One region of the Actinomyces radicidentis genome, then DNA from elsewhere that is predicted to be linked to it. Evidence: riboswitches for the same ligand, from Rfam matches in the RefSeq annotation. Region 1 holds a riboswitch; each other region holds the start of a gene.
What was found. Region 1 has a riboswitch for S-adenosylmethionine ahead of AXF14_RS13990 (hypothetical protein). Riboswitches for the same ligand answer to the same signal wherever they lie in the genome.

Region 1 (9,941 bases):
GCCGGGCCACTTGCCCCCGCGTTACAGCCCAGAAGCCGAGCGGCGCAGCTTCTGGCTGAGCAGGGCAGAAACTCGGGTCTACCGCCACACACGATGAGGCCCCTCCATCGTCAGGAAACAACCATCCAGGTGTGCTGACCTCGCACGCACCGAGAGCGGCAGATCTCACAGGCGACGACGGTCACACCTTCATTCGAAAGTCGAATAAAGGTCGCGTCACCTCGACCAGAATGCGCTCATGGGCTTCCTCTCCCGCACCTTCGTCCCTCGTTCCGTACGCCGGGGTGTGTCCCTTAGCGTGGTGGCAATTCCCGCGGGGGCCGCTGGTCGAGGTGGCTGGGGGTCATCGCGGGTGTGATTCCGCCAAGAACCATCTGAAGGGACCCGCGATGACCCACCATCAGTCTGCCTTGTCCGCCTTGATCGGGGAACTCCTGGCCGACCCTGAGGCCTCACGCGACGAGATGTTCCGCCGTCTGCTGGCCGCCGGACTGCAGGACCTCATCGACGCCGAAGCCGAAGCGGTGATCGGCGCCTCCCGCTACGAGCGCACCCCGGATCGCATCACGCGCCGCAATGGGACGCGCTCCAAGACGGTGGCGACCACTGCCGGGGAGGTCGACCTGGCCATCCCCAAGCTGCGCCGGGGTTCCTTCTTCCCGTCCCTGCTGTCCCCGCGCAGGAGGGTCGACAAGGCCCTGTACGCGGTGATCGCCACCGCCTGGGTCGAGGGGGTCTCCACCCGCAAGGTCGATGACCTGGTCAAGGCCCTGGGCTGCGAGTCCGGCATCTCCAAGTCCCAGGTCTCACGGATCTGCGCCGACATCGACCAGACGGTCGGTGCCTTCCTGAACCGGCCTCTGGACCACACCTGGTTCCCCTACCTCTACCTGGACGCCACCTACCTCGACGTGCGCGTCGGACACCGCGTCGTCTCCCAGGCCACCGTCGTCGCGGTAGGGGTCTCCGCCGCCGGGCGCCGCGAGATCCTGGGCATGGCCGTGGGCGACAGCGAGTCCACCGACTTCTGGACCAGCTTCCTGCGCTCCCTGCGCGAGCGGGGCCTGGCCGTGTGCGGGCCCTCCCGGCCCGAGGGTGTCGCCCTGGTCGTGTCCGACTCCCACGCCGGCCTGAAGGCCGCCGTCAAGGCGATCCTGCCCGGCGCGGCCTGGCAGCGCTGCCGCGTGCACTTCGCCCGCAACATCACCTCCCGCCTGGGATCAGCACGCTCCAAGCCCGTCAACGCCCTCATCTCCACGGTGTTCGCCCAGACCAGCCCCCAGGCCGTGCGCGCCACCTACCACCAGGTCACCGACTCCCTGAGAGGCACCTTCCCGGACATCGCCGACATGCTCGAGGCCGCCGAGGCTGACCTGACCGCGTTCGCCGCCTTCCCCACCGAGCACTGGAAGAAGATCTGGTCCAACAACCCCATCGAACGCGTCAACGCCGAGATCAAGCGCCGCGCCGACGTCGTCCAGGTCTTCCCCAACCCAGACTCCGTGACCCGCCTCATCGGCGCCGTCCTGCTCGAGCAGCACGAGGAGTGGCAGTACGGCGAACGCCGCTACCTGTCCCAGACCTCCATGCAACGACTCACCCACACCCTCACCAACGACACCCAACCCCTGCCCCTGACCGCCTGAAAGAACACCACAACAAGGGACTTGACCGTACGCCGCGCGGCGCACCCAGTCCGCTCCGCGAAGCGCGTCGTCCGAAAGGCCGTGGTACCGAAGCCCGTGCGTCGAGCCTCGTACACGATCTCGCAGGTCAAGCGCCCGGTCTCATCGGCGTCCTACCACCGGGTCGAGAGGGCGATTACGACTGCGATGCGCTCGGGTCGCCGGAGGTCCAAACGAGCGCTCGTCTACACACACTTGGGTTGCGATGTGAAGCACCGGACACCGCAAGCGCGCGACACATGTGGGAACGGCTCCGTCAGATCCACGGCATCATCCACAGCCTCCGTACCAGGCAATGCGACCCGGGCATACGGCCTCAGTAATCCGTCCGTAGCCAGTTCGACGCCGGCTACCGGGGCCGAGCCGTCGTCCTGGAAGCGGTGGCGTTGGTTCATTCTGGGCTGGCTCTTGATCACGACTGGAATCAGCGGGCCATTCCAGGACAACCACGGTGACAACATCGGCACCGTCATCGGAACGATGCTGCTGGCTTTCGTTCTCGGCGTTGCCTGTCTTCGCCACCACCGCACGCTGACGGAGAAGCGCCGCGCGAGTACTGCCTCGCACGCAGCATTCAACGCACCCCAGGTCACCGACGCACCGGCCTCCGACGTCCACCGACTCGACCTGCCCAACGCTTGAGCAGTACGCCTGGCGTAGCGAATCCCGTCCTCCGAGCGACCTCGTGCAGGCTGGCATCATCACGCCCCAGGAGCTCATCTCCCCCGAGCGCCGCCTCAAGGCCCCGCTCTTTCAGCGTCCCACGTCTGAAACGAGAAGCACCACTGGCCGCCCCGGCAGGGACCTGCAGAAGATCACTCCGTCCTCAGCCCGAGGTTCATTACGTAGTCCGAGTGCTTCGGAACCTCTGCGGACACATCGATATTCACCACGCGCCCGGACGCTCTCTTGAAGCCCACTGCGCCGGCGGCCTCGCCGCCGAGAGAGGCCATCCTGTACAGCGCGGCAAGGACCTTGTCACGGCGGGAGAAATAGTTCCTGACCTTGCCGGTCACGCCGGCAGCCAGGAGCTCGCCATCGATCTCCGTCGACGTCGCTGCTCCCAAGAGGTGCGCGTCAACCACAGGCGAGGTCTCGTCGTCCTCAGCGAGCCCGACGATCGCTGCGGTCATGAGAGCCGCACCCAGGCTGTGTCCCACGAGGATGAAGCCCTCCTTGTTCTCAGTGCGCCGGAGGATCGAGGCAAGGGTCGTGCCGGCGGCCGACGCGTTGCGCTGCGCCACCGTCCAGGGGTTCGCAGCGACCTCCACTGCGGTCGACAGCACCGCGAACGGGGCGATCTTCGCGACGGCGAGCCGGGTCGCCCGCAGCGCAGCCATTGCGACGGCGCCAACTCCGCGATGTCCCGCAGCGCCCTTGCCCGCGAGCGCCGCAAGGTCCTTGCGCTCCTTGGCTCCCCAGCTCACCCGGTAGACCGGATTCTCGGGGTAAGCGGTGTCAATGAGCCGCTTCCACCGGGACCAAGCGTCATCGGACTCAGTGAGGAAGCCGCTCGAGTAGACGACGGCCGGCCCATCACCATCTCGAACGCACTCAATCGTGAAAGAAGCGTCCTCCCCGAGATAGGCAGTCCCGACGCGCATGCCGTAGGCGCCTCCCACAGCACCACCAGCCGCGGCGATGACGAGCGTTCCTCCTGCCATGCCCAGTCCCCCGGAGGCGATGGTGCCACCACCGAGAAGCGCAAGCCCGTGGTTCACCGCTGCAGCTCCGGAGAGCGTCGCACCGCTCCCGACAGCCGAGGTGGCAACCCCAACGGCACCTCCGATGGCGGGTGCGGCCACGACAGCCAGCGGGACGGCCACCACAGTGACTCCGGCCGCAACGGCTCCCCGCTTGGCGATCCTGCCGACGTCCTTGCGCTTGTACTCGAACAGGTCCTTCCAGTGCTCGAGGTCCTCAATTCGATACCCACTCGCCTCGAAGTCAGGGATCTCATGGGTGTGCTCGGCGCACATCGGCACAGCCATGGCCCGGGTCCCTGTCGGTCCCATCCCACGCACGGACATGTTCGCGCAGGCCGGGACCGCGCAACGGGTCGTGATGACGCCGCAGCCGCGGCAGCACCAGGCGTCGTACCAGGGTCCTGGGATCGCGAGGAACTTGTGGACGGTGCGCTGCAGGCAGGCCGAGCACCAGGCCTCACGATCGCGCTCATCAGAGACCCACTCGCCGTATCCCAGGATCTCGGCAACCTGGAGGAGCGAATTCTCCGCAGCCTCCGTCTCGGCGCTCAGCCAGGCGAGGACGACGTCAAGCTCGACCTTCTCGGTCTTGACCTCGTGCCACAGGTTCTCGAACCAACTGGGTGCCTCTTCCAGCTCCTCCTCGGTGAAGGTCTCGCGGGCCGAATCGTCCTCGATTCCGGTGAGCGCTTCCATCACCTCCTCGGCTGCTGCTTCCTCCCCCTGACCGACCGCGTCGAGGCCCTGCGCCGCAACGCGCTGCGCCTTCTTCGCCGCGACGTACTGATGGAGACGCGCGCACAGGGCCGCATTGCCGACGAGACGCGCGGCGCCGGAGAACGTGGGCTCCGCATCGAGCCCGGCCCACTCCTCAATGAGCTGCTCATCGCTCGTCAGTGTGAGGACCGCGCGCGCACCGTCCCGGCCTACGGCGGTGTACCGAACCTTTGCATGGGCTGCCATCTGTCGTCCTCGACTTGAATGGAACGGCCAGACGATTCCGGCCAGCCTCTCACGATACGCAACCGGGAAGCCCGATGGGAGACATACCCTGCATCAATCTGATCAACATCGATGGTTCATGCTCGCGGCACCGGAGTCACGGCGCGCGGCCCGGAGCTTGCACGTGCTCCGATCCTTGGGGCTCTCCGCATCGGCGGCTCAGGCCCCTCACCGATACCTCCCCTCCCCCGTCGCCTCGTACGCGGCGGCCACCCGGTACAGCGTCGCCTCGTCGTAGTGCTTTCCGACGAGCATCATCCCGACCGGCAGCCCGTCGACCTCGCCGGCCGGGATCGACAGCCCCGGGTGGTGGGTGATGTCGAAGGGGCAGGTATTGCTCAGCTGCGGGACGGCGGCGGCGACCTCCTCGCTGATGGTGGCGCTCCCCCGCTCGATGAGCGGGCGGGCGGTGGTCGGCGTCGTCGGCATGACGAGGACGTCGACGTCGGCCAGGACGGCGTCGTAGGCGCGCCTCAGCTCCCGGCCGGCGTTGATCGCGTGCCCGTAGCCGACGTTCCCAATGTGCCGGCGGGCGAAGGTCGAGGTCAGGAAGTACATCTTGACGCTCGGCGGGGCGTCGGCGAGCCGGTCCGCGTGGTCGAATGCCCACTGCATGAGGGAGGTCGGGTAGTAGTCGTCGCGCCCGATGCCGATGCCGCCGCCCTGGAAGACGGTGGCGGTGACGCCGTCGTAACCGATCGGGGTCCACAGCGCGAGCCCGTCGGCGTGCCGGGGCACGGACACCTCGACGACGGTCGCGCCCAGCCGCTCGAGGACGCGCACGGCGTCGCGCACCTTGCTGTTGACGCGCGTGTCGGCGTCGGGCTGCTCGAAGCCCTCTTTGAGGACGCCGATCCGCAGCCCCTCGACCCCGCCGTCGAGCGCCCCGAGGTAGTCGTCGGGCTCGTGACCGACCTGCCGCGGGTCGACGCCGTCGGGGCCGGCGAGCACGGAGAGCAGCAGCGCGTTGTCGGCGACGGTCGCCGTCATGGGCCCCACGTGGTCGAAGCTGCCCTCCAGCGTCGCGATCCCCGTGTACGGCACGAGCCCTTAGGTGGGCTTGAGGCCGACGATCCCGCACAGGGACGCCGGGCAGCGGATGGAGCCGCCCTGGTCGGCGCCGAGGGCCATGTCCGCCTCGCCGAGCGCCACGACGACGCCGGATCCCGAGGAGGAGCCTCCGGCGGAGAAGCCCTCCCGCCACGGGTTCTGCGTGTCCGCGAAGTGGTTCGTGTGGGAGTCGCCGGACAGGCACAGGTACTCGGTGTGGGTCTTGCCGGTGATGGTGGCGCCGGCGGCGAGCAGCCGGGTGACGACCTCGGCGTCGAAGTCGGGGATGTAGCCGTCGAAGAGGTTGGAGCCGTTGTAGAAGGGCACGCCGGCGACGGGGATCGAGTCCTTGATCGCGACGCTCCTCCCAGCGAGGGGCCCGCCGGCCGCCTCGGGCCCGGTGGCGGTGATCTCGGTGCGGCAGGACCAGGCGTGCTGGGGGTTGTCCGCGTCGTCCGGGATCGTGAAGCAGCGGTCCTCGGTGTAGGTGCCGCCGGTCGCGTCCCAGTCGGCGACGGCCTCGTAGGCGCGGGACTGCTCGGTGACGAGCCAGGCGTACTCGGGGGCGTCGTCGCGGCTGATGCCGAGGCCGAGCTGCTCGGAGATGGCCAGGACGTCGTCGGCGGTCGCCTGGGGAAGCGGCGTGGTCGGCATGACGGGGGTCCTTCCAGGGGTCGGGAACGTGAGGGGCGCCTCATCGGGCTCCGTCATGACACGCCAGCCGTGTTTCAGGCAGGGCCGCTCCGGGTTGCACCTTGATGACGAGCCCCGCTGCCCGGCACGGGCCTGTGGCAGACTCTGCGGCGGATCAAGAAGTCCGACGCCAAGCCCTCCGGCTCGTCGGCTGGCAACCGGTCATCGCGCCCGGTGCCTCCGGAGGAAGATCCGCCGCCCGCGACCGCGAGCGGAAGATCGCGAACAAGGAGAACGCCGATGACCGGCACCCTCACGCCCACCCGCCCCTCCGAACCCTGCGGAGGCTCCGGCTGCGGCAGCTACCGCCCCGGGCACGACACCCACTGGATCCAGGCCCGCCTCGTCCGTCAGTCCGACGACGTCGTCCCCGTCTCGCTGAGCGCCGACGGCGCTCACGCCGTCCGACTGGCCGGCGAGCGCGTCGACGCCGTCGGGACCCGCACCGTCGACGTCGTCGGCCGGCACCACGACGCCGAGCGCCTCGCCCGGGCCGTCGCCCTCGCCGCCGACGGCGGGGAGGCGGTCTTCGACGTCGCCCGCCACGCGCTGCGCGTGAGCGAGCCCGGCGGGGAACGCGCCCTCGTGCTCAACCTCGAGCTCGGGGACGAGACCGACACCGATGAGTGGGACGAGAGCGCGTCTGAGAGCGCCGTCGAGCCGGCGCCAGACGCCGTCGACCGCGGCTGAGGCCTGAACGTACGGGCGGGGCGTCCACGGGTCACGTGCCCGCGGACACCCCGCCCGTCGTCGTCGGGCACCCAGTCGCGGCGGAAGGAGTGGCCCTGCTCGGCGTCGAGGTGCGTGTCGCCCTTGTTCGTCAGGAAGAAGACGTAGACGACGAGCGAGATCGCGACGCAGACCGTCACGTATCCGATGAAGGTGCCGACGGCGTCACGGGGCTTGGCCCACTCCTAGATCATCGGGGCGGTGCCGCCGAAGATCGAGTTCGCGAGCCCGTAGCCGAGGCCCACGCCCAGGGCGCGCACGTGCGCCGGGAACTGCTCCGCCTTCACCAGGGCGTTGATCGAGGTGTAGCCGGTGAGGAAGACGTAGGCGCCCACGAGCAGCAGGAGGCTGGCCGCCGGGGTCGTCGTGCGGGGCAGGAAGTGGATGAGCACGTAGGTGTAGACCAGCGCGCCGCAGCCGAAGAGGACGAGCAGCGGTTTGCGGCCGATCCTGTCCGAGATGAGGCCGTAGACCGGCTGGAGGACCATGAGGATGACGAGCGCCGCGAGGTTGATCCACGTGGCCGTGCCGGCGCTGCCCTCGTAGGCCGCCTTGACCATGGCGGGGGCATTGACCGAGTAGACGTAGAAGGCGATCGTCCCGCCCAGGGTGATGAGGAAGACCAGCAGCAGCGGGCGCCAGTAGTGCGTGAGCAGCTCGGACAGGGAGCCGGACTGGCGGTCCTTGCCCTCGGCGATCTCCTGGAGGTGGCCCTCGGACAGCGACTCCTCCATGGAGCGGCGGATCCACAGGACGACGAAGGTGCCGAGGCCTCCGATGACGAAGGGGATGCGCCAGCCCCAGGCGTGGAGCTGGTCGTCGGTGAGGACGCTCGTGAGGATGAGGAGGACCAGCTGCGCCAGGGCCTGCCCGCCGACGAGGGTGACGTACTGGAAGCTCGAGAGGAAGCCGCGTCGGTCGCGGGTCGCGGTCTCCGACATGTACGTGGCGGAGGTGCCGTACTCGCCGCCGGTGGTGAAGCCCTGGACGAGGCGGCAGCAGATGAGCAGCACCGCCGCCCACGCGCCGATCGAGGCGCGGGTCGGCAGGCAGGCGACGACGAGGCTCGCCCCCGCCATGATCGTCACCGAGAGGCTGAGGGAGGCGCGGCGGCCGTGACGGTCCGCGAAGCGCCCGAACCACCACGAGCCGAGCGGCCGCATGAGGAAGGTGATGGCGAAGACGGCATAGGCGTAGATCGTTGAGTTCTTGTCCGCCGGGTCGAAGAACTGGGCCTCGAAGTAGGTCACGAAGACCGTGTACGTGTACACGTCGAACGACTCGACGAGGTTGCCGAGGCAGCCGCGCAGGGTGTTGAGCGCGGCGTGCCTGAGTCGCTCGAGGCGTGGACCACCGGTTCTGACGACATCGTTCACCTCCGGGAAGGGGTACGCCGCCGGGCGTGACGCTGCCGTCTCGCAGGACATCATGAGCAGGTTTCAGGGGCGGGTCGGGTGGTCGCGAGGTCGTCACGCGTCGGAAACATCGTCCCGTGAGCCGGTGCGGTAGGACCGGGCTGCACGGCATCGGAGCTCGCCGGCCGGTCGCCCGGCGACAGAGGTGACCGGCCGCCCGCTCCCCCGGCTCCGCCACCGAGGTTGAACGCTCACATCGGGGCGTCGGCTCGCCTACCATCGGCGCGAGGACCTCATCGTCGACGCAACGGAGCACTCGGATGACCACCACGCCCTCACACCCCGACTCCCCCGACCTCACGAGCGCCTCGCTCGGCATCGAGTTCGGCTCCACCCGCATCAAGGCCGTCCTCGTCGACGCCGACGGCGCCGTCCTTGCGACCGGTGGGCACGACTGGGAGAACGAGTTCGTCGACGGGATCTGGACCTACCGCATCGAGGCCGTCGTCTCCGGCCTCCAGGACGCCTACGCCACGCTCGCCGCCGCCTACCGCGAGCGCTACGGCTCGCCGATCACGACCGTCGGCGCCCTCGGCGTCTCCGGAATGATGCACGGCTACCTCCCCCTGGGCGCCGACGGCGAGCTCCTCACCGGCTTCCGCACCTGGCGCAACACCATCACGGGCGACTCCGCCGCGGCCCTCTCCGAGCTCTTCGGCCTCAATATCCCGCAGCGCTGGTCCATCGCGCACCTCCACCACGCCGTCGTCGACGGCGAGGAGCACGTCGCTCGCATCGACCGGATCACGACGCTCGCCGGCTACGTCACCTGGCGTCTCACCGGCGACCACGTCCTCGGCGTCGGCGAGGCCTCCGGCGTCTTCCCCATCGGCGCCGACGGCCGCTCCTTCGACGCCGGCATGATCACCGCCTTCGACGACGCCGTCGCCGACCGCGGCCTGCCCTGGCACCTGGCCGAGGTCCTGCCCACCATCGCCGTCGCGGGCGAGCGCGTCGGCGCGCTCACGGCCGACGGCGCAGCCCTGCTCGACCCCAGCGGAGAGCTCCGGCCGGGCGCCGTCGTCGTTCCGCCCGAGGGCGACGCTGGCACCGGCATGGTCGCCACGAACGCCGTCCGACCGCGCACCGGCAACGTCTCCGCCGGCACGAGCGCCTTCGCGATGATCGTCCTCGAGCAGCCGCTGCGCAGCCTCATCACCGAGATCGACCTCGTCGCCACGCCGTCGGGGGCACCGGTCGCCATGGCGCATGCCAACAACTGCACCTCCGACCTCAACGCCTGGGTGGAGGTCTTCTCCCAGTTCGCCGCTGCCATCGGGCACCCCGTCCAGCGCGGCCGGCTCTTCGACGTGCTTCTCGGCGAGGCGGCCACGGGGACGATGGACACGGCCGGGGTCATGTCCTACAACTTCCTGTCCGGCGACGCGCTCGTCGGCCTCGCGGAGGGCCGCCCGCTCACGATGCGCCGACCCGACGCGCACCTGTCACTGGCCGGCCTCATGCGCTCCCACCTCTTCGCGCTCTTCGCGTCAATGGCCTACGGCGTGCAGGTGCTGCGTCGCTCCGCCGACGTGCCGATCGACTCGATGCGCGCCCACGGCGGCATCTTCAGGACGCCGGAGATCCCCCAGCGCGTCCTCGCCGCGGCCTTCGACACGCCCGTGTCCGTGGGCACGTCGGCCACCGAGGGCGGGGCCTGG
Region 2 (9,941 bases), 740 kb from region 1:
CGAGCCCGAGCTCCTCCTGGAGCCGGACGACCCGCTCGATCTCGGCGTGCATCGCCTGCTCGTAGCCGGCGTCATCGAGCTCGCCGCGGCGGTGGGCGGCGCGGTCCCGGCGGATCTCGGCCGTCTGCGGGAAGGAGCCGATCGTCGTCGTCGGCAGGAGTGGCAGATGGAACCGCTCGGTCTGGGCGGCGCGGCGCTCCTCGTAGGGGGCGCGCGTGCGGTCGGCGCCGGTGAGGGCGGCGACGGCGTCGCGAACCCCGGCGCGCGCGACGCCGGGGTGGGCGGCGCGCTCAGCGCGCAGTCGGGCGTCCTCGGCGAGCTCCTCGGCGACGGCGTCACGGCCCTCGGCGAGGCCGCGGGCGAGGACCTGGACCTCGGCGACCTTCTGGTCGGCGAAGGCGAGCCAGGAGCGGATCGCCGGGTCGAGGTCCGTCTCGCGCTCGACGTCGTGCGGGACGTGCTGGAGGGAGGTGGAGGTGCCGACGCTCAGGCGCGCGTCCTCGGGGAGGCGCTCGCGCAGCGACTCGAGGGCGGTGAGGGCGGCGTCGAGGTCGGTGCGCCACACGTTGCGGCCGGAGACGACACCGGCGACGACGCTGCGCCCGGCGAGGCCCGCCAGGTCCTCGGCGCTCGGCAGGCCGCCGGCGACGAGGTCGAGGGCGACGCCGTCGACACCGGTGGAAGCCAGGACCGGCAGAGCGTCGCCGAGCGAGCCGTAGCTCCCGGCGACGAGCACCTGGGGGCGCTCCGTGATGGCGGCGACCCAGGTGTAGACGTCGTGGACGAGGCGGAGGACCTCCTCGCGGGGCAGCGACCAGGCGTCGGAGACGAGGGCTGGCTCGTCGAACTGGACCCACTCGGCGCCGGCGGCCCAGAGGTCGGCGAGGAGGTGCCCGTAGGCGGCGAGCAGGTCGGCAAGGCGGTCGGTGAGGGCGAAGCCGTCGGCGGCGGCGTCGGAGGGCTTGGCGAGCAGGAGGTAGGTGACGGGCCCGACGACAACGGGGCGCGGGACCTGCTCACCGGCGCGCGCGGCCTCGAGGACCTGGGCGACGGGGCCGTCGGCGGGGTCGACGGCGCCGAAGCCGGGGACGTAGTCGAGGACGGTGCGCTCATCGATCTCGGGAACGAGGTAGTGGTAGTTCGAGTCGAGCCACTTGGTCATCTCGAGGGCGGCGTCCTCGCCGCGGCCGCGGGCGACCGTGAAGTAGCCGTCCAACGAGGTGCCGGGGTAGTCGCCGGAGCTCCCGTCGGCCGACAGGGCGCCGCCGCGCAGGTCGGCGAAGCGCTCGGGCAAAGCGCCGAAGGCGGTGGTGACCTGGAGGACCTGGTCGTAGTAGGTGAAGTCGGCAGGGACCGCGCTGGCCCCGGTGAGGCCGAGGGAGCGCAGGCGGGCGCGGGTGGCGGTCCGCAGCTCGGCGGCGGCCCGGCGCAGGCCCGCCTCGTCCAGGCGTCCGCGCCAGTGGGCCTCGACGGCCCGCTTGAGCTCGCGGTCGGGCCCGATGCGCGGGTAGCCGAGGATGGTGGCGTCGGGCAGCGGGGCGGTGGGGACGGTGTCGGTGGGGCCGCCGGCGCGCAGGCCCGGGCGGGCGGCGGCGTCGGTGGTCGAGGTGGTGCTGGTGGGGGCGGTCATGGGTCTCCTCGTGGTACGGGCGGAAGGTGGTCTCGGGGACGCGCTGCACGGTGCGGGAGCGCGGTGCCGCGCCGGGGCGGCGCGGCTGCGGCGTCGGGCTGGTCCGACCGGGGGCGGGGGCGCCCCGCGGACCTCAGGCCCGCGTCGCCACCGGCATTCGGCCGGTGCGCAGCGGGGACGAGCCCGGCGTCGCGTTGAGGTAGGCGCGCCGGACCTCGCTCTGAGTGCGGGTGTCCGGGGCGGCTCCGTCGAGGATCCGCCCGAGCCGGAGCTGGGAGATGACGTCGAGGGCGGGCCTGGTGCGGTTGAAGGTGTAGAGGTGGACTCCCGGGGCCCCGCCCTCGAGCACCGCCGTGGCCAGGCGGAGCGTGGCGTCGATGCCGGTCGAGACGGTCCCCGCCCCGTGCGCGCTCTCGAGCGCGTCGCGCAGCTCCTCGGGGACGGGGACCCCGGACAGGGCCTCGAGGCGGGTGAGGCGGCGCAGGTCCGTCAGGGGGATGATGCCGGGCAGGATCGGCAGCGCGACGCCGCAGTAGCGGGCGGCGCGGGAGAGCGCGAGGTAGTCCTCGGCGTCGTAGAAGACCTGGGTGATGGCGGAGTCGGCGCCGGCGGCCTGCTTGGCGGCGAGCACCTCGACCTCGCGCCCGTGGTCGATCGCGGCGGGGTAGGCGGCCACGGCGACGTGGACGTGGCGCTCGCCGTCGCCGAAGTACTCCGCCTCGACCTCGCGGATGACGGCGACGAGCTCGTCCGCGTGCCGCAGCTCGCCGACGACGTCGTCGGCGTCGACGCCGCGGGGCGGGTCTCCGCGCAGGGCGAGGAAGCGGCGCACGCCCATGTCGAGGAAGATCCGGACGATCTCGACGACGTTGGCCTTCCGGTAGCCGATGCAGGTGAGGTGGGCCATGAGGGGCACGTCGGAGGTGGCCAGGACGTGGGCGACGACGTCCTCGGACGGGTTGTGCTCGCGCTTGACGTGGACGCGGGTGACGGCGCGGGCGCGCTCGTCCGCGTCGGCGGGCCGGGTGGGCGCCTCCGCGCGCGGGGCACCGCCCACGGTCGTGATGAAGGTCGGCCGGTAGGTGACGGAGGCGAAGTCCGGCCCGGTGGCGAGGAGCCGGTCGAGCGCGCCCCAGGTCTGGGAGGCGTGGGGGCCGGGACGGGGCGGGAAGAGCTCGAGCGAGAGGCTGGGGCGGTCGGGAGAGGGGGCGCCGGGGGCAGTGCCCTCGGGCGTGGAAGGGTGGATCACGGTGTCACTCCATCGATCCTGGCGGAAGCACCCTCGCAGGGTTGCTGCGACGTCGACGAGCCAGGTCTCTCGGTCGCTCTGGATGGAACCGGGGCCGACCGTAACCCCTGTCTTCACACCACGACGCACCTGACCGAACCGCGAGAAACCAATCGGAAGGGCGGTTCACGCTGGCAGCGCAATCGTCTTACGGACCCGTCATGCCCGTGACCTGCCGCTTGACCCGTCATAGGTTGGTGTCATGACCGAGTTGCGCATCGATACCACCCGCGGCGTCTCGCTCGCGGCCACGATGCTGCTGCCCGACGGCGCCGACCCCGTCGACCTCGAGGCCGTCGACGCCCTCCTAGCCGCCGGATCGCCGGTCCCGCACCGCCGCGAGGGCGTCGTCATCCTCTGCCACGACTTCCTCACCGACCGTCACGGGCTGTCGCACCGTCTCGACCTCATCTCCGCGGCCTACCGCGAGGCGGGTCTGGCCACGCTCCAGTTCGACTTCTCGGGTCTGGGCGACTCGGAGGACGACGTCATCACGCTGGCGGGCGAGGTCGAGGACCTCCAGGCCGTCTCCGGCTGGCTCGACGAGCACGGCTGGCGCCGTCAGGCGGTCCACGCCAACGGCTTCGGCGCGACCGCCGCCCTGCTCGCCCGCCCGGAGCGGGTGCTCACCGCGGTTCTCGTCGGCGCCGTCGTCGGACCGCAGTCGATCCTGTGGGAGAACGTCTTCTCCCCGGACCAGCTCGACGAGCTCGACAGGCACGGGCTCACGCGCCTGGTCGACGACAACCCGAACGCGCGCGAGTGGAACGTCCTGTCCAAGCAGACGCTCGCCGACGTCTCCCTCCAGAAGGTCGAGACGACGATGAAGGACCTGCCCTGGCAGGTGCTCATGCTGCACGGAGCGCTCACGGACGAGTTCCCGGACACCGCCTCGGCCGCCGCGGAGGGCTTCGCGCTGCTGCGCGACGGCTCGAGGCTCGTGCAGGTGCACGCCGACGACGTCGACGCCGCCCAGGCGGAGGTCGCCCGGCTCGGCACGGCCTGGGTCGCCCAGCGCCTCCGCTGAGCCGCACCCGTCCACTCACCCCCCTCCCCTCCCCCTCGCCGAGATCGGGACGTGTTGACCTCGAGATCGGGCGGTTATCCACAGCTCCCGGCTTGACGGTGACGATGTCCCGACCTCAGGATCAGGATGTCCCGATCTCGCGGTCAGCGGGGGCTGACGACGGCGACGACGGCGCGGTGGTCCGATCCCTCGACGTCGAGGACCTTCGAGGACTGGGGCAGCCACGTCGTCCGGTTGACGATGACGTGGTCGATCGTGGCGCCGAGCAGCGCCGTGCGAGAGGACGCGGGCCAGGTGGCCAGGCCCCCGGTCCCGGTCGCCGAGGCGACGTCGGAGCAGCCGTCGAGGTCGCGCATGGGCTCGTGGTCGAGCGTGGCGTTGAAGTCGCCGGCGACGATCGTCGCGCTGCCCTGCTTCGTGCACTGCGCCGCGGCGGCGCTCACGGAGGACAGCCAGCCGGCGCGGGTCCCGTCCCCGGCGGGGGCGACGGTGTGGATCCCGACGATGGTGGGCCGGGTGCGCCCGTTGAGCGCGGCGCCGCCGACCGGGGCGAGAACGAGGTTCCCGGCGCCGAGGCCCGCCGGGCGATCGGCGCGCTCGTAGTCGCCCAGGCCCGTGGAGACGAGGACCGTCGTCGCGACCGTGTCCGAGCCGAGGGCGCTCGGGTCCGTCACGGTCGTCGGGTCGATGCCGGAGGTCGTGTCCCCGATCGAGCTGAAGACGCGGAAGCGGTAGCCGTCCTGGGCCAGGAGCTGGGCGAGGCGGACGCCGTAGGAGGCGTCAGTCTCCGGCAGCACGACGACGTCGGCGCCGGTCCCGCGCACGGAGACGCCGAGGTCGACGAGGCCGGCCTGCGACTTGTAGGTGTTGAAGGAGTAGACGGTGACCTCCCCGTCCCAGGAGGCGGAGTCCGTGGCGACGTCGCGTTCGGGGAGGGCTCCGTGGAGGTCGAGGCCGCGCTGGTCGAGGGCCCAGAGGTGCATGCCGGCGACGATGACGAGGACGATGCCGACGACGCTCGTGCGCTGGCCTCCCTCCCGGCGCACCGTGCGCACGACGGCCGCCACGGTGACGATGACGCCGAGGACGGCGAGCCCGAGCGCCATGACGCTGCGCAGGGCGATGACCTGGGTGAGGGGGTAGATCTCCGAGAGGGCGAGGCGGGGAGCGAGGAGGTCGGGCCAGAGGCTGATGACGGCGAGGGCGGACAGGACGAGGGCGAGGAACCAGCCGGTGCCGCGGCGCAGGCGCTGCCACACCGTGGGGCGCGGGGCGGGTGCGGCCTCCTTGAGGTCGAGGAGCGGCTCGGTGCCGTCGTCGTGGGCGCTCATGGGGACATGCTGGCCCGCGGCACGTGTCAGCGGGATGACCGCGACCGGTGCGGCGCGTGCCGGCCGAATCGTAGATGCACTCCCCAGTACTTCACTACTGCGAAAGGCATAACAAAGTGTTAGCCATCGAATTTTCGCTGCCGCAACCCGCTAACTTCCCTATCGATAAGCTATCCTATCGATCATGTCGTCGTTTTCTTACCGCCCCCGCGCCATCGAACAGACCCTGTCCCTGCGCGCTAACAACCAGGTCGTGATCCTTGAAGGGCGGCGCGCCGTCGGCAAGTCCTCCCTCGCTCGTCACCTTCAGCACGAAGGTGTCTACGCCTCGTACGAGACCTTGACCGACCCCAGCACACGTCGACAGGCCGAAGCTGATCCTGCAGGCTGGCTAGAGGGGCTCAGCCTCCCAGCCGTCATTGACGAGGCACAGGTCGTTCCCGAGGTCAGCATCGCCGCCAAGGACCTCGTCGACCAGCTCCCAGAAGGACACCACCTCCTCCTCACCGGCTCCGCCTCAGTCGGGCGGGGCACCATGGCAGGCAGCGACCCCTTAGCTGGTCGTTCATCGCGACTCCGGCTACACCCTTTCAGCTCAGTCGAGCTCACCACTCCAGCAGGTCAGCCCGTTCCGAGTTTCGTCGACCTCTGCTTCGACGGAGTGCTCCACCCGGGCGACGTCGAGCCAACACCGCGCACTACGATCATTCAAGCCCTCCGGACCGGAGGGGTCCCCTCGTACGCCCTGCCGTCACTCCCCCTGGACACGCGAGCGCTCTACGCCAGGATCACATCCGACCATCTCGCCATCTTGGGCGACCAGGTCCTCCCCTCGGACGGGCGCGTCGACGCCGGCCTCGCACTCAGAGTCCTCGACGACGTCCTGCGCACGCCAGGCGGGATCCTCAACTACACGCGCGTCGCCCAAGACCTCGCGATCGACACAGGGACGGCACGCCGATACGTCGATGTCCTTCGACGACGCTTTCTCGTGCACGAGCTACCGAACCTCCGTGCCGGAGCTTCACGGACGACCAAGCATCCACCCAAGATCCACCCCGTGGACACGTCGAGCTCGTGCGAGTCGCTCGACCGGGCTGGACATAACGTGGGCGCCGAAACCGAGCTCCTCGGCCAGGTGCTCGAGAGCTGGGTCGTCAACCAGATTGTTGCAGCACAGGACTGGGCGAGCCTACGAACGGAAGCCTTCTACTGGAGGGACGCCAAGTCCCAGAGAGAGGTCGACCTCGTCCTCCGGGACGACCGCGATCGTCGTGTCGGCTTCGAGGTCAAGCTCGCCTCATCGGTGTCTCCGTCTGACCTTCGAGGGCTGCGGGCCGCCCGTGAGCACGGCGGATTGGAACGCGGCTTCGTCGTCTACACCGGCAGCACACTCAAGCAACTTGGCGACAACATCTGGGCCCTACCCATGTCCGCTCTGATACGCGCCACAACATTGGAGACCATCATGACACCACCATCTGCACCAGCGAGCCCCAAGACCACCCCAGCCTCACAGGAACTACCAAGCCCAGCCGCACCGCACCGCGAAGCCCCCGTCTCACCCGCACCACTGGAGCGCCCTAGGGTCTTCTTGAGCTACGTGCACGACGACGACGAGTATCTTGACGGGCTCCTGACCGCCTTCGCACGGCAGGTCGAGAGCGCGTGCAGGTTCCTCGGCAGTCCGATCGAACTCTTTATCGACCATGACGCGCTGGGGTGGGGGGAACGGTGGCAGGAGCGCTTGGACCGTGAGGTCGCGAGCACTGCCTTCCTCCTTGCCATGGTGACGCCTCAGTACGTCCGGTCAGCGGCGTGCCAGCGCGAGTTCACGACCTTCAGGACGACGACGAGCGCGGCCGGGTACGACGGCCTCCTCACGCTCCTCGTGCTCGACCCGGTGTGGGATGAGCCCGACCTCGCGGGTAACGCCGTCGTCACACAGATGCGCGAGGAGATCGCCGCTCACCAGTGGCTGGAGGCAGACACGCCTCTCTACGAGCTCGTGCCGGGTTCTCCGGCCTTCCGCGCCACAGCGGAGAAGGTGGCTCGCGCCCTTGCGAGTCGGGTCCGCGCACTGAGCGACGAGGCTCCAAGAACGGATGAGGTCTCGTCGCCCGAGACCCAGGAGGACGACTCGCCTGCGCAGACCGACCTCGTGACGACAATGGAAAATCTCCAGGGGCCCGACATGCGAGCGCTCCAGGCGAGTGCTGACGCCTTCGCCTCCACCTCCGATGCGTTCATGGAACGCTTCAAGGAGGCGATCCAATCCATTCCGCAGAACGGGGTCTCAAGCGCGGCACTGACCTCGGCGGCGCATCGGATCGAGCCGAGCCGCCGCGCCGCCGACAGCGCAGCGGACCAACTGTCAAACGCGTGGGCGCAACTTGACGAGGACCTCACGCGAGCGGTGACCCTGACCCGCGTCGCTCAGGATCCAGGACTGACCGCGGCGATGCTGGAGGCCGTGTCAGCCGTCGCGGGCTCTGTCAAGCTAGGCGAGCTCGACGCCCAGATCCCGGTGCTCGACGTGCAGATCGGGCAACTCTCCGTCCTCTCCCGCTCCCTCCGCCCCGCCGCGGCAACCATGCGGAAGATGCTCAACACCGTCCAGTCAATGCGCCAGTCGGCGGAGACATGGAGCCACAACCTCTCCGCCTGATCGACGCCGCATCCTTCCCCGGGCAACCGTGGGGGAGAATGGGCAGCCGTATGAGCAACGAGACGAGCACCGAGACGCACACGGACGCCGCGGACGACCGCCGCACCGACGAGCACCGCGGCAGCGCCCGGGGACGCCGGTCCGGCCACGACGGGCGCAAGGGCCGCTCCGAACGCGGGCGCCGTTCGGGCCGCCGCGAGTGGTCGGGCTTCTCCGAGGAGCAGCTCGCCGAGCGCGCCGCGAGCGTCCCCGCGCTCGTCTACCCCGAGGAGCTCCCGGTCTCCTCGCGCCGTCAGGAGATCGCCGACGCGATCCGCGACAACCAGGTCGTCATCGTCGCGGGCGAGACCGGCTCGGGAAAGACGACCCAGCTGCCGAAGATCTGCCTGGGGCTCGGCCGGGGCGTCACCGGGATGATCGGGCACACCCAGCCCCGCCGCATCGCCGCCCGGAGCGTGGCCGAGCGCATCGCGAGCGAGCTGGGCACCCCGATCGGGCGCGACGGCGTCGTCGGCTACCAGGTCCGCTTCACCGAGGAGACGGGCCCGAACACCCTCGTCAAGCTCATGACGGACGGCATCCTGCTCGCGGAGATCCAGTCCGACCCGATGCTGCGCCGCTACGACACGATCATCGTGGACGAGGCCCACGAGCGCAGCCTCAACATCGACTTCATCCTGGGCTACCTGGCGCGGCTCCTCCCCCAGCGCCCCGACCTCAAGGTCATCATCACCTCCGCGACGATCGACTCCGAGCGCTTCGCCGAGCACTTCGGCCACCCGGTCTCCCGCGGCGCTGAGTCGGGCGCCGCGTCCGGCGCGGCCCCCGAGGGCCCGGGCGAGAGCGCTCCCGCCGACAGCGGCGCCCTCACCGGCTGGGCGCCGGCCCCCGTCATCGAGGTCTCCGGGCGCACCTACCCCGTCGAGATCCGCTACCGCCCGCTCGATCCCGACGACGGCGAGGACGTCCCCTCCGGCGCAGGCGGCGCCTCCGCCTCATCCGCGGAGCCCCGCGAGCGCACCCACGGCACCGCCCCGGCGGGCGAGCTCACCGACGACGAGCTCGAGGCCCTCACCTCCCCGGACCCGGCCGTCCGGGCCGCCGCCCGCGCCCGCCGCGAGCAGGTCCGCTCGCGTGCTGACAGCCTGTCCTCACGTGACACGGCCTCACTCGCCCCGCGCAACCAGGGCGCCCACGGCAAGGGCCACGGTCGCTCCGGCTCCACCGGTCCCCAGGACGAGCCGCACGACCAGGTCACCGGGATCCTCGACGCCTGCGACGAGCTCATGGCCGCCGGACCGGGTGACATCCTCGTCTTCCTCGCCGGCGAGCGGGACATCCGCGACACCGAGTCCGCGCTCATCGACCACCTCGGTCCCCGCTACAGCCCGGACGGCCGGGCCCGCAGCGTCGGCGCCGTCGAGGTCGTCCCCCTGTACTCGCGCCTGTCCGCCGCCGAGCAGCACCGCGTCTTCGAGCACCACAGCGTGCGCCGCATCGTGCTCGCCACGAACGTCGCCGAGACCTCGCTGACGGTCCCCGGGATCCGGTACGTCGTCGACCCGGGCCTTGCCCGCATCTCGCGCTACTCCAACCGCACGAAGGTCCAGCGCCTCCCCATCGAGCCCGTGAGCCAGGCCAGCGCCAACCAGCGCGCCGGCCGCTGCGGCCGCGTCGCCGACGGCATCGCCATCCGCCTCTACTCGGAGCCGGACTACCTCTCCCGCCCCGAGTACACCGAGCCGGAGATCCTGCGCACCTCGCTCGCGAGCGTCATCCTGCAGATGGCGAGCCTCGGGCTGGGCGCCGTCGAGGACTTCCCCTTCATCGACTCCCCCGACCCGCGGGCCGTGCGCGACGGCGTCCAGCTCCTCACGGAGATCGGCGCCATCGAGCCGGACTCGGGGCGTCGGCGCGCCTCCCGCGACGACGACGAGCCGGAGTCCCGCGGCTCCCACTCCTCGCGCCGGGGTCCGCGCCTCACGCAGGTCGGCCGC
Region 3 (9,941 bases), 910 kb from region 1:
GGTGCCGCCGTCGGGGATGTCGTCGACCGACTTCACGGTCGAAGAGTACAGACCCATGGGCTCGATGTGGACCTTCGCGGTGGCCGTGAAGTCGTAGCCCTTGTCGTCGATCTGCTGCTTGAGGAAGTTCGGCGTCTGGAAGAAGTTGGCAGCCAGGGAGCCGTCGCCCAGCGAGGAGTTCGGCGTCTGGTAGTCGTTGATGGACGTGATGTCCAGGGAGATGCCGGTGCCGGCGGTGAGGTTGTCCTGGACCCACTGGAGGATCGTGACGTGCGGCTCCGGGGAGGCGCCGACCTTGATGGTGGCGGTGTCGCCGGAGACGGTGATGCCCTTGGTGGCGACGTCCTTGACGTCCACGGCACCGGCCGGGGCGGCCGTGGCGGCGGCGTAGAAGGGGGCCTCGGAGGCGACGGCCGTCGCGTCGGAGGCGGCCGAGGCGGTGGAGTCCGCCGAGGAGGATCCGGAGTCGTTGCCGCAGGCGGCCAGGGTGAGGGCGACGGCGGAGGCGAGGCCGCCGGCGAGGGCGGAGCGACGGGTGATGGTGAGCGACATGCGAGTGCCTTTCGGGTGGGTGGTGGGTCGGGACGGTGGGGCCGGCGCCGTCAGCGGTGGTCGACGAGCCGGGCGAGGAGGTCGCCGACGACCTGGATGACCGCGACGACGAGGACGATGGTGATGACGGTGATGACCATGACGTCGGTCTGGTAGCCGTTGTAGCCGTACTGGATGGCGAGGTCGCCCAGGCCGCCGCCGCCGACGGCGCCCGCCATGGCGGAGTAGCCGAGCAGCGTGATGATCGTGACCGTCGCGGACTGGATGAGGGTGGGAAGGGCCTCGCGGACGAGGACCCCCCAGGTGACCTGGCTGCCGGAGGCGCCCATCATGAGGGCCGCCTCGACCTTGCCGTGGTCGACGTCGTTGATGGCCGTCTCCACCAGTCGCGCGTAGAAGGGGATGGCACCGATGGTGAGCGGGACGCAGGCGGCCTGCCAGCCGAGCGACGTCCCGGCGATGAGCCGGGTGAGCGGCACGATCGCGACCATGAGGATGATGAAGGGCATCGAGCGGCCGATGTTGACGATCTGCGAGAGGATCTCGTAGACGGCCCGGTTGCGGTGCTGGCCGCGCTTGCCGGTGGTGACGAGCGCCAGGCCGAGGAGCAGGCCGAGCAGCACGGTGATGATCCCGGAGACCAGGGTCATCTCGATGGTCTCCCAGGTGGCCTGGCCGAGCTTGCGCTGGATGACCGGGTTGTTGAACCAGGTTCGGTCGTCCGCGGCGGCGAGCACCGTGTCGAGGCCCGGCGTCTTGACGGCGAGGGAGGCGGCCAGGGCGGTCAGGGTGCTCATCGGCGGACCTCCGCGTGGACGCCGGCGGCGGTGAGGGCGTCCACGAGGGCGTCCCGTCGCTCGGCGGGGATGGTGAGGGCGAGCCGGCCGACCTGGGCGGTGCCGAGGGTCTCGAAGACGCCGGCGGCGACGTCGGCGCCCTGCTGGGCGACGAGGCCGAGGACCTGGGAGGCGGCGGGCTGGCCGGGGTGGGCGACGAGCGCGACGTCGACGACGGCGTCGCGGGCCCCCACGGCGTCCTCGGGGACGGCCGGCGGCGGCACGAGCTCGTGGGACAGGCGGGAGGTGACGTCGCCGACGACCTCCTCGATGGGGCCGGACTCGACGATGCGGCCGGCCTCGAGCAGCGAGACGGAGTCGCAGATGGAGCGCACGACGCTCATCTCGTGGGTGATGATGACGACGGTGACGCCGAGGCGGTCGCGCACGTCGCGGATGAGCTCGAGGATCGAGCGGGTGGTCTCCGGGTCGAGGGCGCTCGTGGGCTCGTCGCACAGGAGGACGGCGGGCTGGTCCGCGAGCGCGCGGGCGATGCCGACGCGCTGCTTCTGGCCGCCGGAGAGCTGCGAGGGGTAGGAGCTGCCGCGGTCGGCGAGGCCCACGAGCTCGAGCATGCGCTCGACGGTGCCGCGGCGCTCTCCCGACCTCACGCCGGCCATGGCGAGCGGGTAGGCGATGTTCTGGGCGGTGGTGCGCTGGTCGAGCAGGTTGGCGTGCTGGAAGACCATGCCGATGCTGCGACGGGCGTCGCGCAGGTCGCGGGCGGACAGGGAGGACATGTCCTTGCCGGCGACGCTCACGGTCCCGGAGGTGACGGGCTCGAGGCTGGTCAGGCAGCGCACGAGGGTCGACTTTCCGGCGCCGGAGGTGCCGACGATGCCGTGGATGGACCCCGCGGGCACGTCGAGGCTGAGGCCGTCGAGGGCGCGGACCTCGGAGCCGTCGCGCAGGCGGTAGACCTTGTGAACGTCGCGCAGGGAGATCATGCGGCCGTCGGCCGCCGTCGTCGGGGCGGGGGATGCGCTCACTCGTTCCTCCATCGGTCCTGGCGGAAGCACCCTCACCGCGAGCGGGGGTTGCTGCAACGTCGACGAGCCAGGTCTCTCGGTTGCTCTGGATGGGTTCAAGGCAGGACGCTAGGCGGCTCGGCTCACAGGGGCAAGCCCCGTCCGCTCAGGGGGACGAAGGTCACGCGGATCGACCGGGCTCCTCCGCGGCCCCGCGCAGGGCCCGGGGCCCGGGGCCGTCCCGCACCCGGTCCGTGCGCACGGTCGGTCTAAGGCCGGTCCCGGTGCGGGCACGTTTGCGTGACGACCTCGCGGTCGCGTGCGTCGCCCCTCCCCGGGCACCGGGGCGCGTGCCAGGATCCCTCCGTGATGATCCTGGAGACCCCGCGCACCACCACCGACGACGCCCGCGCCGACGTCGCCGAGGACATCCTCGGGGAGCCCTGGGTGGCCCGCCGCATCCCGGTCACGGTCTCCGACGCCGCTCCCGGCGCCGACCACGCCGTCCTCGTCCACCAGCGCGAGGCCGCCACGGCCCCCGGGGAGTCGCCGCGCCACTCGCGGGCCGTCCTCTACCTGCACGGCCGCAACGACTACTTCTTCCAGACGGGGCTCTCCGACGCGCTGCTCGGGGCCGGCTACGAGTTCTACGGGCTGGACCTGCGGGCCTGCGGGCGCGCCGGCCTCGGCTACCGCTCCCCGCACGACGTGCGGGACCTGCGCGTCCACGACGAGGAGATCGCCGAGGCGCTGCGCATCATCCGCGAGGAGCACGGGCACGACGTCGTCGTCCTCAACGCGCACTCGACCGGCGGGCTCTCGGCCGTCATCTGGGCCTCGGACCACCCGGGCACGGTCGACGCCGTCACGCTCAACTCCCCGTGGCTGGACCTCCAGGCCGGCGGGCTCATGCGCTCCTACGGCTCGGCGGCGATCGACCTCATGGCGCGCCGCGACCCGGACCGGATCATCGTCGACTCGCCGCTGGCCGCGCAGCGCGACACCGAGCTGGCCGGCCGGCGCGACGAGGTCCTCGGCGAGGGCGCGGGCACGGACTGGGCCGCGGGCGCCGCGCTCGGCGACGTCGAGGACGACCTCTACGCCCGCGTCCTGCACCAGCGGTGGGGCGGGGAGTGGGACTGGGACCTCACGCTCAAGCCCTCCCCCTCCTTCCCGGCGCGGGCGGGCTTCATGGCGGGGATCCGTCGTCTCCAGCGCGACGTCCACCACGGGCTGGGGATCACGGTGCCGGTGCTCCTGTGCTGCTCGACGACGTCGGGCGGGGACCACCCGACGCGCGAGGACGCGCTGTGCAGCGACGTGGTCCTGCACGTGGACCAGATGATCGCGCGCGCGCCCTACCTGGGCGACGACGTCACCCTGCGGCAGGTACCGGGCGGGGTCCACGACCTGGTCCTCTCCCCCGAGCCGGCGCGCAGCGACTACCTCGCCGCGCTCACGGGCTGGCTGCGGGCGCGCCTCGGCTGAGACGGGCTCCTGCCGGCGCCCGGGCCCGGCCGACCCCTCCTGCACGGCCCGTGCGCGCGACGTGCGTGCGCCGGGCGGCGTCCGCGAGGGCGCTGGGCGGCACCTGTGCGCATGGGCCGCGCGAGCCTGCGGGGAGCATGGCCGTCGTCGCGCGATGACGGGCGAGCCGGGCGACGCGGGCTCCAGGGCCGGCCGCGCCGGCAACCGGCGACGAAGCCCCCAGCGAGGCGCACCCGCACCCGGTCCCTGACGCGCACGGGCGTCGTCGGAGCGTGGGGACCGCCCGCGGGAGCGGCGCGTGGCGAGGTCCCGCCACACCCCATTTAGCAACTTATCAAATTCTTGGTTTTCCCTATGGCCACATATGGATCGGTGTCGTTACCTTTTCGTGACCGATCTGGTCCCGCGGGCTCCCTCGACCCGCCGTCGGGCCCACCCCGGGCCATCCCCTCAGGAGGAAATCCAATGAGAACACTCGCACCGAGGAGGGCGCGCACGCTGCTCTCCGCCGCCTCGGCAGGGCTCCTCGCGGCCGGAGCCCTGTCCGCCGCCGCTCCCGCGATCGCCGGCCAGGCGACCGCCGCCCCCGCCACGGACCCCGTCGACACGACGAGCACCGCCGTGAGCACCACGGACGACGCGGCGACCTCGAACGCCTACATCGTCAAGCACAAGGCGGACTCGGAGCCCGCCGACGTCCTCACCGCCCAGTCCGCCGGGACGGACGTCGAGGGCGAGCTGCCCGCGGCCACGACGACCGCCATCGACGAGGCCGCCGACGCCACGAGCGCCGACGTCGACGTCGAGGCCGTCACCGCCCACTCCGGCGACCTCGCCTCCGTCCAGCTCTCCAGCACCCTGGACGAGGCGGACGCCCAGGCCTTCGTCAGCTCGCTGAGCTCGGACCCCTCCGTCGAGTACGTCCAGCCCGACATCGTCATGACGGCGCTCGCCGTCCTCAGCACGCCGAACGACACCTAGTTCTCCAAGCAGTGGGACCTCGGCCCGGCCTCGAGCTGGGGCATGAACGCGACCGCCGCCTGGTCCAGGGCCACCGGCGAGGGCGTCACCGTCGCCGGCACAGTCGCCGCGCAGACCAGCAACTTCACCGGCACCGCCGGCGTCGCCCCGAACGCCAGGATCGAGCCCGTCCGCGTGCTCGGCCTGTGCGGCGGCTCCTCCTCGGACATCGTCGACGGCATCACCTGGGCCTCCGGCGGCCACGTCAACGGCGTGCCCGACAACGACAACCCCGCCAAGGTCATCAACATGAGCCTGGGCGGCTCGGCCAGCTACTGCCCGAGCTACTACCAGGAGACCATCGACGCAGCGACCGAGCGCGGCTCGATCATCGTCATCGCCGCCGGCAACGAGGACGACGACGCCGCCGACGACACCCCCGCCAACTGCGACAGCGTCATCACCGTCGGCTCCACCGGCGACCAGGGCGCCCGCGCCTACTACTCGAACTACGGCAGCACCGTCGAGGTCTCCGCTCCCGGCGGCGACATGAAGTCCGGCGAGGGCATCCTCTCCACCGTCGACTCCGGCACCACCACGCCGCAGGGGGCCGACTACGGCTACATGCAGGGCACGAGCCGGGCCACCCCGCACGTCGCGGGCACCATCGCGCTCATGGCCCAGATCAAGCCCTCGCTCACGACGGCGGAGGCCACGCGGATCCTTCAGGACACGAGCTACCCGCTCGCCAGCTGCGACACGGGTGCCGGCACCTGCGGCACCGGCATCATCGACGCCGCCGCGGCCGTCGCCTCGGTCGCCGGCACGACCCCGGCGCCGGAGCCGACCGCCCCGGCCACGACCGAGCCGACGGCGGCTCCGACGCCGACGACCAACACCGGCAACCCGACGGGCGGCCGCGGCATCGGCGAGTACTACTACTGCCGGATCTTCGGCTGCGACTGAGTCGCGCCGTCACGGCCGAGCACGGCGCCACCGGCGGCGCCCACGGCACGGCGGGCCGTCCCGGGAGACCCCGGGACGGCCCGCCGTCGTCGTGCTGCGCCGTCAGCGGCGGGTTCGGGCGACCTCGGCCAGGGCCGGCTCGAGGGCGCCGACGACCCGCTCGACGACCTCGAGGGTGTCCTCGAAGTCGGCCTGGGTCCCGTACCAGGGGTCCGGCACGTCCAGGGAGTAGCGAGCGCGCGAGCCGTCCGCGATGACCTGGCGCTCGGCCAGCGCCGCCGGGTCGTAGGAGCGGAACATGCGGATCCGGTCCGTGTCGACGCCGAGGCGCTCGGCGCGGCGGGTGAGCTCGCGCAGGTGGTTCGAGGTCATGGCGAGGAGGAGGTCGCTTCCGCGCAGCTCCTCGTCGCTGACGCGGTGGGCGCGGTGGGTGCTGATGGCGCGGGCGGCCGCGGCGGCCGCGGCGTCGTCGCCCTCGCCGTAGCCGGCGGCCGCGAGGGTCCGCAGGGCGCGGCGGTCGATGGGGTTGCCGAGCTCCTCGTCGGAGACGCCCGAGGAGGTCACCGCGACGCCGTCGGGGCCGCGGTCCGGGACGCCGTCGCCGGCGAGGCGGCCTGCGAGGACCACCTCCGCCATGGCGGAGCGGCAGATGTTGCCCGTGCAGACCATGGCGACCCGGTAGGGGCCGTCGGTGCGGAGGGGCTCGGGCAAGTCGGAGGGAGTGATGGTGGCTGACACGCGTACCAGGGTCTCGCTCATGCCCCGAGGTTCTCAACCGGGACCCAACGGACGGGCAACGACGCCCGAACGCCCCGCCAACGTCGCGCGAACGGCCTCGCGACCTCGGTCACACGGCCGGGCGCCGACCCCGGGGCCGACCGTGCGACCTCCGGGGCGCCTCCCCACGGCCGTGCGGCACCGCGCCCCGGGCCGCGGTCCGTCCCGTTCCACGCCCCTCACCTACGCTCTGCCCATGACCAACCCCGCCCTGCCCGAGGGACCCCGCACCCCCACCGCCGTGGACGCCGTCGCCGAGGACCACGTCGACCGCCTCGCCACCCTCTCCCCCGAGTTCGCCGTCGCCACCGGGCTGCCCGGCCACCGCGGCGCGCTCGACGACTACTCCCCCGCCGGCCTCGCCGCCCGCGACGACCTCGCCCGCCGCACCCTGAGCGCCCTCGACGGCGTCACCCCGACCGACGACGTCGACGCCGTCACCGTGGCCGCGATGCGCGAGCGCCTCGGCATCGACCTCGAGGACTCCGAGGCCGGCGACGACCTCAGCTACCTCAACGTCCTCACCTCCCCCGTCCAGACGATCCGCGACGGCTTCGACAACCTGCCCACCGCCACCACCGGCGACTGGGAGGACTTCGCCTCCTGCCTGCGCGACGTGCCGCGCGCGCTCACCGGCTACGCCGAGTCGCTGCGCCTGGCCGCCTCCCGCGGCGACGTCGCCGCCGCCCGCCAGGTCCGCGCCGTCATCGGCCAGGCCCGCGACCAGGCCGGGGAGTCCGCGTCCTCCTTCACCAACCTCCTGCGCACCGCCGTCACCGCCGACGGCGAGGCCCTGCCCACCGCGCTCACCGACGAGCTCGCCGAGGCGGCCGCCGTCGCCCGCGCCGGCTACGCGGAGGTCGCCGAGGTGCTCGAGCGGGAGATCCTGCCGCTGGCCGGGGAGGCCGACGGCGTGGGCCGCGAGCGCTACGAGCGCGCCAGCCGCCGCTTCCTGGGGGCCGTCGTCGACCTCGACGAGACCTACGAGTGGGGCCGCGAGCGCCTCGCCGCCATCGACGCCGAGCAGCGCGGCATCGCCGAGCGGCTCTACGGTCCCGGGGTGAGCGTGCGCGAGGCCCTCGACCGCCTCGACGCGGACCCGGCCCGGCAGCTCCACGGCACCGACGCCCTCCAGGCCTGGATGCAGGAGGCCGCCGACGGCGCCATGGCCGCGCTGGACGGCACGCACTTCGACATCCCGGAGCCGGTGCGCACCATCGAGTGCCGCATCGCCCCGAGCCAGACCGGCGGGATCTACTACACGGGCCCGTCCGACGACTTCTCCCGGCCGGGCCGCATGTGGTGGTCCGTGCCCGCGGGGACGACGGACTTCGCGACCTGGCAGGAGAAGACGACCGTCTTCCACGAGGGCGTGCCCGGACACCACCTCCAGCTCGGCATCCAGACCTACCTGCGCGACCGGCTCAACTCCTGGCGGCGCCTGGCCTGCTGGGTGAGCGGCCACGGCGAGGGCTGGGCCCTGTACGCCGAGCAGCTCATGGCGGACCTCGGCTTCCAGGACGAGGACGGGGACCGCATGGGCGTCCTCGACTCGCAGCGGCTGAGGGCGGCGCGCGTCGTCCTCGACATCGGCGTGCACCTGGGCAAGGAGCGTCCGGCCGAGCTGGCGTCCCTGCCAGGGGTCGGTGAGGGCGCGTGGGACCACGACTCCGCGTGGGCCTTCCTGCGGCACAACGTGGCGATGAGCGAGGGCTTCCTGCGCTTCGAGCTGGACCGCTACCTCGGCTGGCCGGGGCAGGCGCCGTCCTACGCCGTCGGGCAGCGCCTGTGGGAGCAGACGCGCGACGCGTGCCTGGCGCGCGGGGAGTCCCTCAAGAGCTTCCACACGCGGGCCCTGTCGCTGGGCAGCGTGGGCCTGGACGTCATGCGCGACGCGCTCGTGCCGGCGCAGGGCTGACGCGGGGCGGGGTGCGACGGGACGCAGACGCCCGAGCATCTGCCGCAACCCGAGCCGAACCGGCGCTTTTGGCCCCGACCTGCGGAGAAGACCCGCAGATCGGGGCCAAGAGCGCCGGTTTTGCGTATGCCACCGGGCGGGGCGGCCCCGGCCGCAGATCCTGGGACCGCGTCAGTTGTCCCAGAAGCGGGCGACGTCGACGGCGCCGCCGCTCGCCTCGAAGTCGGCGCGGACGGCCTCGCGCAGCGCGGGGTCCACGAGCCAGTCCAGGGCGACGGCGGCGAGCCCGTAGGCGCCGTCGACGGCCGCGGCGTCCCCCGTCCCGGAGCCGGCGGCCGCCGTCATCTCGCGGGTGTGGAGGGCGACGGCGGGCCCGGAGGTGACGCCGATGAGCGGGTGGATGCCGGGCACGCGCTGGGAGACGTTGCCGAAGTCCGTCCCCGCGGCGACCGTCTCGGACAGGACGCCGAAGGGCAGCGGGTCGCGGCCGCGCTCGCGCTGGGAACGGGTCCAGGCGGCCGACAGGGGGCCATTGGGGCGCACCGGCATCTCGCTGGAGTAGTCGGGCGTGAGGATCTCCAGGCCCGTGCCGGTCATGAGGGCGGCGCCGCGCAGGACGTCCTCGACCCGACCCACGAGGTCCTTAAGGGTCTCGAGGTGCTTGGAGCGCACGAAGAGGGACAGCTCGGTGCGCTCCGGGATGATGTTGGGGACCTGGCCTCCGTCGACGACGATCGCGTGGACGCGGTCCATCGGGAGGATCTGCTGGCGCAGCAGGCCGATGCCGGTGAGGGCGAGGGTGGCGGCGTCGAGCGCGTTGCGGCCCATGAAGGGCTGGGAGGAGGCGTGGGAGGGGACGCCGGTGAAGACGGCGCGCATCCGGCGCACCCCGAGCCAGGTCTGGTGGACGACGTCACGGGCGTAGGAGTGGGTCTGGATGGCGGCGTCGACGCCGTCGAGCATGCCGGCCAGGGCAAGGCGCTCCTTAGCGGTGTCGGACTCCTCGGCGGGGGTGGTCTGGAGGATGACGCGGCCGGGCAGGGTGCCGGGGGCGGCCGCCTCGAGCTCGGCGAGGGCGAGGAAGGCGCCCACGGAGTTAGCGCACATGACGTTGTGACCGCAGCCGTGACCGATGCCGGGCAGCGCGTCGTACTCGCACAGGATCGCGATCGTCGGGGCACCGGCGTCGGCGGAGCCGATCTGCGCGCGCAGCGCGGTCTCCATGCCGTAGACGCCCTGCTCGAAGGCGACGCCGTGGCGCTCGAGGAGGGAGGCGACGGCGGCCATGGCGTGGTGCTCGGTGTAGCCGACCTCAGGGTGGTCGTGGACGTCGTGGGAGAGCTCGAGGATCTCGCCGCGCAGCGCCGCGACGGCGGCACCGAGGCGCTCGCGCAGGGCAGCGTCGGCGCCCTGGCTCTCGCCGAGGGCCTCGGGCGGGGCGGCGGTGGCGCGTCGCTCCTCGGTCTCCTGGGCCAT

Region 2: it holds a riboswitch for S-adenosylmethionine, as region 1 does, so the genes downstream of both, AXF14_RS05835 (methylenetetrahydrofolate reductase) here and AXF14_RS13990 (hypothetical protein) in region 1, are expected to answer to the same signal.
Region 3: it holds a riboswitch for S-adenosylmethionine, as region 1 does, so the genes downstream of both, AXF14_RS05150 (methionine ABC transporter ATP-binding protein) here and AXF14_RS13990 (hypothetical protein) in region 1, are expected to answer to the same signal.

Annotation. Positions count from the first base shown of each region.
Region 1 covers NZ_CP014228.1:2,133,498-2,143,438, reverse strand. Annotated here, with positions in the region: gene AXF14_RS09155 (IS256 family transposase) at 390-1,646, shown strand; gene AXF14_RS13720 (hypothetical protein) at 2,094-2,327, shown strand; gene AXF14_RS09150 (DUF726 domain-containing protein) at 2,501-4,354, opposite strand; partial or broken gene AXF14_RS14515 (amidase) at 4,562-6,097, opposite strand; SAM riboswitch class IV at 6,250-6,362, shown strand; gene AXF14_RS13990 (hypothetical protein) at 6,377-6,826, shown strand; gene AXF14_RS09135 (MFS transporter) at 7,051-8,241, opposite strand; gene AXF14_RS09130 (xylulokinase) at 8,541-9,941, shown strand, end outside.
Region 2 covers NZ_CP014228.1:1,392,677-1,402,617, reverse strand. Annotated here, with positions in the region: gene metE (5-methyltetrahydropteroyltriglutamate--homocysteine S-methyltransferase) at 1-1,630, opposite strand, end outside; gene AXF14_RS05835 (methylenetetrahydrofolate reductase) at 1,764-2,876, opposite strand; SAM riboswitch class I at 2,886-2,968, opposite strand; gene AXF14_RS05830 (alpha/beta hydrolase) at 3,121-3,945, shown strand; gene AXF14_RS05825 (endonuclease/exonuclease/phosphatase family protein) at 4,089-5,276, opposite strand; gene AXF14_RS05820 (DUF4143 domain-containing protein) at 5,461-7,944, shown strand; gene AXF14_RS05815 (DUF3418 domain-containing protein) at 7,995-9,941, shown strand, end outside.
Region 3 covers NZ_CP014228.1:1,220,941-1,230,881, reverse strand. Annotated here, with positions in the region: gene AXF14_RS05160 (MetQ/NlpA family ABC transporter substrate-binding protein) at 1-552, opposite strand, end outside; gene AXF14_RS05155 (methionine ABC transporter permease) at 603-1,349, opposite strand; gene AXF14_RS05150 (methionine ABC transporter ATP-binding protein) at 1,346-2,389, opposite strand; SAM riboswitch class I at 2,383-2,473, opposite strand; gene AXF14_RS05145 (alpha/beta hydrolase) at 2,726-3,844, shown strand; gene AXF14_RS05140 (hypothetical protein) at 4,310-4,825, shown strand; gene AXF14_RS05135 (S8 family serine peptidase) at 4,868-5,770, shown strand; gene AXF14_RS05130 (low molecular weight protein-tyrosine-phosphatase) at 5,873-6,529, opposite strand; gene AXF14_RS05125 (DUF885 domain-containing protein) at 6,744-8,465, shown strand; gene AXF14_RS05120 (M20 family metallopeptidase) at 8,637-9,941, opposite strand, start outside.